Kaistia algarum: one gene and its partner. The protein of the gene in region 1 interacts with the protein of each later gene in a pairwise test. Links are inferred from orthologs where the notes say so. Each region holds a gene or a part of one and is shown in the gene's direction. Other genes may lie near its edges.

Region 1 (3,394 bases):
CGAGACGTTCCAGCGCGAGCTGGGCGCCATGGGCTACAAATTCCAGTTCGTGACGCTGGCGGGCTTCCATGCGCTCAACCACTCCATGTTCGAGCTCGCGAGCGGCTATCGCGACCGCGGCATGGGCGCCTATAGCGAGCTGCAGCAAGCCGAATTCGCCGCCGAGGCGACCGGCTACACCGCGACGCGACATCAGCGCGAAGTCGGCACTGGCTATTTCGACCAGGTGTCACTGGCGATCACCGGCGGCCTCTCCTCGACGACGGCCATGGCCGAGTCGACCGAGGCCGAGCAGTTCCTGACCGCAGCCGAATGAGAGGAGGCTTTGAAATGAACACGTCCCGTTTCTGGATCGTCGGCGGCGAATATGCCTCGATGACGTTCGACCGGCTGATCGAGGGCACGCAGCGCGTGCTCGGACCCTTCGGTGAACGCCGCGCCGCGGAGGATGCCTGGCGCCGGCTCTCCGAGGAGAATCGCAGCCAATGCCTGATGCGGTTCACCATCGCATCGGAACGTACCTGAACTCTGCACGAGCCGGGGATCCCCCGCACAATTCCACCGGCTCTTGCGAGGCGCCCGGTGGCACGGCATAGCTTTTCGACAGAGGAGCTATCGCCATGCTGCCGGATACGCCTATGGATCCAGACGTCGCCGCCTTGAGCGAAGCGGAGGCCGCTGCCGAGCATGCCGCGCTTTCGGCGCAGATCGCCGACGCCGATATCCGCTATCATCAGGAAGATGCGCCGACGATCTCGGACGCTGCCTATGACGCGCTCCGCCGTCGACTCAATGCGATCGAAGCGCGCTTCCCGGCGTTGAAATCCGCTGTCAGCACTTCGGTCGGCGCGGCACCGGCGGCGAAATTCGCCAAGGTTCAGCACGTCGTCCCGATGCTCTCGCTCGACAATGCCTTTGCCGACAAGGACGTCACCGATTTCATCGAGCGTGCCCGCCGCTTCCTGGGCTTTGACGCCGAACGGTCCTTGCCATTCACCGCTGAGCCGAAGATCGACGGCCTGTCGCTGTCGCTGCGCTATGAGGGCGGTAAGCTTGTCGTCGCGGCTACTCGTGGCGATGGCTATGAGGGCGAGAATGTAACCGCCAACGCGAGGACGATCGCTGACATTCCGAATGAACTGCCGGCCGGCGTGCCGGAGATCGTCGAGATCCGGGGCGAATGCTACATGGCGCATTCCGATTTCCAGGCGATGAACGAGCGCATGCTGGAGGAGGGCGGCAAGGTCTTCGCCAATCCGCGCAATGCCGCCGCCGGCTCGCTGCGCCAACTCGACTCGAAGATTACTGCCTCGCGCCCGCTGCGCTTTTTTGCCTATGCCTGGGGCGAGACGAGCGACATGCCGGCGGAGACGCAGATGGGCATGGTCGAAGCCTTCGCAGCCTGGGGCCTGCCGACCAATCCGCGCATGGTAATCTGCGCCGGGGCCGAGGACGCGCTCGCCTTCTATCACGCCCTCGAAGAGGATCGCGCCGGGCTTGGCTATGACATTGACGGCGTCGTCTACAAGGTCAACGATCTGGAACTGCAGCGGCGCCTCGGCTTCGTCTCGCGCTCGCCGCGCTGGGCGATCGCGCATAAATTCCCGGCTGAGCAGGCCTTCACGGTGCTGGAAGGCATCGATATCCAGGTCGGCCGTACAGGCGCGCTGACGCCGGTCGCCCGGCTGACGCCCGTCACGGTCGGCGGCGTTGTCGTATCCAACGCGACGCTGCACAATGAGGACTACATCAAGGGCATTGGCGCCGACGGGCTGCCGATCCGTGACGGCGTCGACATCCGTGTCGGCGATACCGTGATCATCCAGCGCGCTGGCGACGTCATTCCGCAGGTCGTATCGGTTGATCTCGCCAAGCGCCCGGCGAGCGCGGTTCCCTATGCGTTCCCGACCCGCTGCCCGGCCTGCGGGAGCCATGCGGTGCGCGAGGAGGGGGGAGCCGTTCGCCGCTGTACCGGCGGGCTGATCTGCCCGGCGCAGGCGGTGGAGCGCATCCGGCATTTCGTCTCGCGCCTCGCCTTCGACATTGAGGGGCTGGGCGACGAGAATGTTCAGCTGTTCTTCGAAGCCGGGCTGTTGAAGAACCCGGTCGACATCTTTCATCTGCACGAGAGGCGCGACGCGGCGCAGGCGGCGCTTGCCGAATATCGCGCCCGCCAGTCGGAGGAACGGCGCCAGCAGAAGGGCGCCGACGCCAAGGCGAGCAAGATCACCGAGAAGCGCTCCTTCGATGGCCTCGAGAAGCTCTTCGTCGCGATCGACGAGCGGCGCGCCGTTGCCCTCGACCGCTTCCTCTACGCCCTCGGCATCCGCAATGTCGGCGAATCGACGGCAAAGGCGCTCGCCAAGCGCTTTGTCGGTATCGGAGCCTTCCGCGAGGCCGTGGCCAATGCCATAGCCGGGTTGCCCAGCGATGCATGGCAGCGGCTGACCGAAATCCCGCGCGTTGGCGGGCTGACGCGGGACAGGCTCATCCAGGTGGCTGTCGAACTGCCCGAAGGGGAGCCGTCGCCGCTCGATGCCGAGGCCGCGCTCACCCGTGCCCGGCTCAACAAACCGGCGCGCGACAATCTCATCGCCCATTTTGGCGATGCGGTCGCAGTGATGCGCGCGGCATCCGAAGCGGCGGCGGGCCAGCCAGGCGAGGCCTTCCGCGATCTCGCCGCATTGGGCGATGTCGGCGAGGTTGCAGCCACCTCGATCGTCGAATTCTTCGCCGAGCCTCATAATGAGGCCGTCGTTTCCGGACTGCTCGAGCAGATCACCGTCACGGATGTCGCCCCGGCTGCGACCGGCGGCACGTTCGCCGGCAAGATCATGGTCTTCACCGGCAATCTGGAGAAGATGACGCGCAATGAGGCCAAGGCGACGGCCGAACGGCTCGGCGCCAAGGTTTCCGGCTCGGTATCGAAAAAGACGGATCTGGTCGTGGCCGGGCCGGGCGCCGGTTCGAAGCTGGACGAGGCGACCAAGCTCGGCGTTCGTGTCCTGACGGAAGATGAATGGCTGGCGATGCTCGCCGAGGCAGGCCCATAGCCGCCCGCCACGCTGGGCAATGTCCGCCCGTCACGAAAAGAGCCCCGCCAGGGCGGGGCTCTCCTTCGGGATGGTGACCTGGATTTACTGCGCCGGGGTTGCCGGGGTCGGCGCCGGGTCCATCGGTGCCGGTGTCGTCGAGCCGGTCGTCGAGACGTCGGCCGCGTCGAGCGGCTTGAATTCCGGTGCCGCGGTCAGCTCTTCCTTGGTCGTCGCGAGGCGGTACTTGACCGTGTTGCCGTCGGCGACCCGTTCCAGCGCCGTCGGGTTGATCGCGACGTTCTTCTCGCCGATGCCGAGGAAGCCGCCGACGCCGATCACAACTGCCTTCACCGTGCCAT
Region 2 (3,532 bases), on another replicon or contig:
GACGATCTCCGAAGCGAGGGCGGCGGCGATCTTGTCGCGGTCGACCGTATGGATGGCATCGAACAGCGCCACCGCCTCACGCGCCTTGTTCGACTGCAGCGGACCGATGAGATGGAGTTCGATATCCGGTGTGGCCTCGCGCAATGCCGGCCATTTGCCCTGCGCCTCCTGCACGCGGTTCTCGCCGAACCGGCGCTGGCCGGCATCGATCGCCGGCTGGATCGCATCGGCCGCGAACGTCTTTGAAACGGCGACCAGCCGGACCGAGCCAGGCGCGCGGCGCGCGGCTTCCTCAGCGGCTGAAATCCGGGCCTGAACGGCGGAGAGTTGCTCGGCGACACGAAGGGACATGGCATTTCCTCGGGGGTTCGCAGCCGGTAGCACGCGGATGCGCCCGGCTCAACCGACGAGCCGGGCCGCTTGGCGGTTGACCGCGCGCCGGCTTTCTGGTGAAGGTCGCAGCCTGCTCAGGCGGCGCGCCAGTCTTGCCTTGTTGCGCCGCGCTTTCCCCAATTCGACGACGGATCATGACGATAGAACGCTACAATCCCCGCGACGCGGAACCCCGTTGGCAGAGCGTCTGGGCCGATCGCGGCATCTTCGAGACGAAGAACGACGATCCGCGGCCGAAATACTATGTGCTGGAGATGTTCCCCTATCCGTCCGGGCGCATCCATATCGGCCATGGCCGCAACTATGTCATGGGCGATGTCGTGGCGCGCTTCAAGCGCATGAAGGGCTTCAACGTCCTGCATCCGATGGGATGGGATGCGTTTGGCCTGCCGGCGGAGAATGCCGCGATCGAGCGGAACAGTCATCCGAAGATCTGGACCTATGAAAATATCGAGGCGATGAAGGGCCAGCTGAAGCTGCTGGGCCTTTCGCTCGACTGGAGCCGCGAGATCGCCACCTGCGATCCGGCCTATTATGCCGAGCAGCAGAATATTTTCGTCGATTTCTTCGACAAGAGCCTCGTCTACCGCAAGGAGAGCGAGGTCAATTGGGATCCCGTCGACAATACCGTGCTCGCCAATGAGCAGGTGATCGAAGGGCGCGGCTGGCGCTCCGGCGCCCTGGTCGAGCGGCGCAAGCTGTCGCAATGGTTTTTCAAGATCACCGCCTTCGCCGAAGACCTGCTCTCGGCGCTCGACGGGCTCGACCGCTGGCCGGACAAGGTCCGCCTGATGCAGAGGAACTGGATCGGGCGGTCGGAAGGCCTGTCGCTGCGCTTCCGGCTCGATGCCTCGACGGCGCCCACCGGGTCAACCGAGATCGAGGTCTATACGACTCGTCCCGACACGCTCTATGGCGCCTCCTTCCTCGCCATCGCCGCGAACCATCCGCTGGCCGAAAAGCTGAGCGAATCGAATGCGCAACTCGCCGATTTTATCGTCGAATGTCGCCGAGGCGGCACCTCGGCCGAGGCGATCGAGACGCAGGAGAAGCTTGGCTTCGACACCGGCGTGAAGGCCGAGCACCCGCTCGTGCCCGGCTGGTTCCTGCCGGTCTATGTCGCGAACTTCATCCTGATGGATTATGGCACCGGCGCCGTCTTCGGCTGCCCGGCCCATGACCAGCGCGACCTGGACTTCGCCCGCAAATATGGCCTGCCTGTCCAGGCGGTCGTCCTTCCCGAGGGTGAGGATCCGGCCAGCTTCGCGGTCGGCGATATTGCCTATGATGGCGACGGCCGCCTGTTCCATTCGGAGTTCCTGGACGGCCTGTCGATTCCGGACGCCAAGGACGCGGTCGCGAGGCGCCTGGAGAATCAGTCGCTTGGCAATGCGCCGCAGGGCAAGCGCCAGGTGAACTTCCGCCTGCGCGACTGGGGCATCTCGCGCCAGCGCTATTGGGGCTGTCCGATCCCGGTCATCCACTGCCCGGAATGCGGACCCGTGCCGGTGCCCAAGGCCGATCTGCCGGTTCGCCTGCCCGACGATGTCACCTTCGACCGCCCCGGCAACCCGCTCGACCGCCATCCGACATGGAAGCATGTCGCCTGTCCGAAATGCGGCGGTGCGGCGGTGCGCGAAACCGACACGATGGACACCTTCGTCGACTCGTCCTGGTATTTTGCGCGTTTCGCCACTCCCGCCAACATGCCGCCCCTGGCGAAAGAGGCGGTCGATCACTGGCTGCCGGTCGACCAATATATTGGAGGCATCGAGCACGCGATCCTGCATCTGCTCTATTCGCGCTTCTTCACCCGCGCGTTGAAGGCCTGTGGCCGGATCTCGGTGGCCGAGCCTTTCGCGGGTCTCTTCACGCAGGGCATGATCGTCCACGAGACCTATAAGGACGCGGCGGGCAAGTGGCTCTTCCCCGAGGAGGTCGAGAAGCGCTCCGACGGAACTTCGGTGAAGCGCGGCACCGAGGAACCGGTGACGGTCGGCCCGCCCGAGAAGATGTCCAAGTCGAAGAAGAACGTCGTGCCGCCGGAAATCGTCGCCGACAGCTACGGCGTCGATTGCGCGCGCTGGTTCATGCTCTCCGACACCCCGCCGGAGCGGGACAGCGAATGGACCGAGGCCGGCATCGAGGGCGCCTGGCGCTTCACGCAGCGCATCTGGCGTCTCATCAACGAGGCGGTCGAGCTCGCCGGTCCCGCCGCCACCTCAACGCCCGCCGAATTCGGCCCCGAGGCGACCGCGCTGCGCCGCAATGCGCATCGTCTGATCGCCAATGTCGAGGAAGATTTCGACCGCCTGCGGTTCAACGTGGCGGTGGCGCGCGTCCACAGCTTCGCCAACGGCTTTGCCGACGCGCTCGCCAGCGCGCGCGGCCGGGGAGCGGATCTTCCGGCCGATCTCGCCTTCGCGCTGCTGGAAGCCTCGCGTTATCTGGTGGCCGCGATCGGTCCGATGATCCCGCATCTGGCAGAAGAATGCTGGACGGTTCTCGGCGGCGAGGGCCTCGCGGCGGAGGCTGCCTGGCCGACTGCCGACCAGGCGCTCCTTGCCGAGGAGGACATGTTGCTGCCGGTTCAGATCAACGGCAAGAAACGCGCCGAATTGACCATCTCGGCAACGGCCTCCGATGCTGATATTGAGAAGGCGGTCATGTCGCTCGACGGCGTCGTTCGCGCTCTCGAGGGCCGTCCGCCGCGTAAGATCGTCATCGTTCCGAAAAGGATCGTCAATGTCGTCGTCTGATCGCCACCCCGATGCGACGAGGCACCCGACGCGCCGTGGCGCGGTGCTGATGTTCGCGACGCTCGCCATGCTGGCAGGCTGCACGGTCCGACCCGTTTACATGCCGGTCGCGGGCAATCAATTCAGCAGTGTCGATCTTTCGATGATCTCGGTCGTGGGCGGCTTCGATCGTGTCGGTCAGGAAGTGCGCAACAACCTGGTCTTCATCTTCACCGGCGGCAGGACGCCACCGCCGCCGAAATATACGCTCAACATCGAAGTCAAAAATTCCGAGTCACGCCTCGGTTTCACGACCGATTCCCTTGCGCCGGCCTATCAAGTTTCGATCGAGGTCAAGTTCGAGGTCAAGACGATCGCCGACGATCGTGTATTGATTCGCT

Evidence for each region.
Region 2: the proteins of ligA (region 1) and leuS interact in binary tests that used the Escherichia coli proteins (3 or more experiments, as listed by UniProt). The link is inferred for Kaistia algarum from one-to-one orthologs.

Annotation. Positions count from the first base shown.
Region 1 is NZ_JAPKNJ010000003.1:516,016-519,409, forward strand. Bases 253-3,333 are described here. They hold ligA (NAD-dependent DNA ligase LigA), read left to right. Parts: upstream 253-614; coding sequence 615-3,053; downstream 3,054-3,333. Other genes in these bases: aceA (isocitrate lyase), read left to right, coding at 253-316; OSH05_RS20700 (DUF4170 domain-containing protein), read left to right, coding at 331-525; OSH05_RS20710 (PRC-barrel domain-containing protein), read right to left, coding at 3,138-3,333. In the rest of the region: more of aceA, read left to right, coding at 1-252; more of OSH05_RS20710, read right to left, coding at 3,334-3,394. UniProt on the Escherichia coli protein: DNA ligase that catalyzes the formation of phosphodiester linkages between 5'-phosphoryl and 3'-hydroxyl groups in double-stranded DNA using NAD as a coenzyme and as the energy source for the reaction.
Region 2 is NZ_JAPKNJ010000001.1:2,076,169-2,079,700, reverse strand. The notes cover bases 134-3,352. They hold leuS (leucine--tRNA ligase), read left to right. Parts: upstream 134-527; coding sequence 528-3,152; downstream 3,153-3,352. Other genes in these bases: lptE (LPS assembly lipoprotein LptE), read left to right, coding at 3,139-3,352; OSH05_RS10090 (YggS family pyridoxal phosphate-dependent enzyme), read right to left, coding at 134-351. In the rest of the region: more of OSH05_RS10090, read right to left, coding at 1-133; more of lptE, read left to right, coding at 3,353-3,532.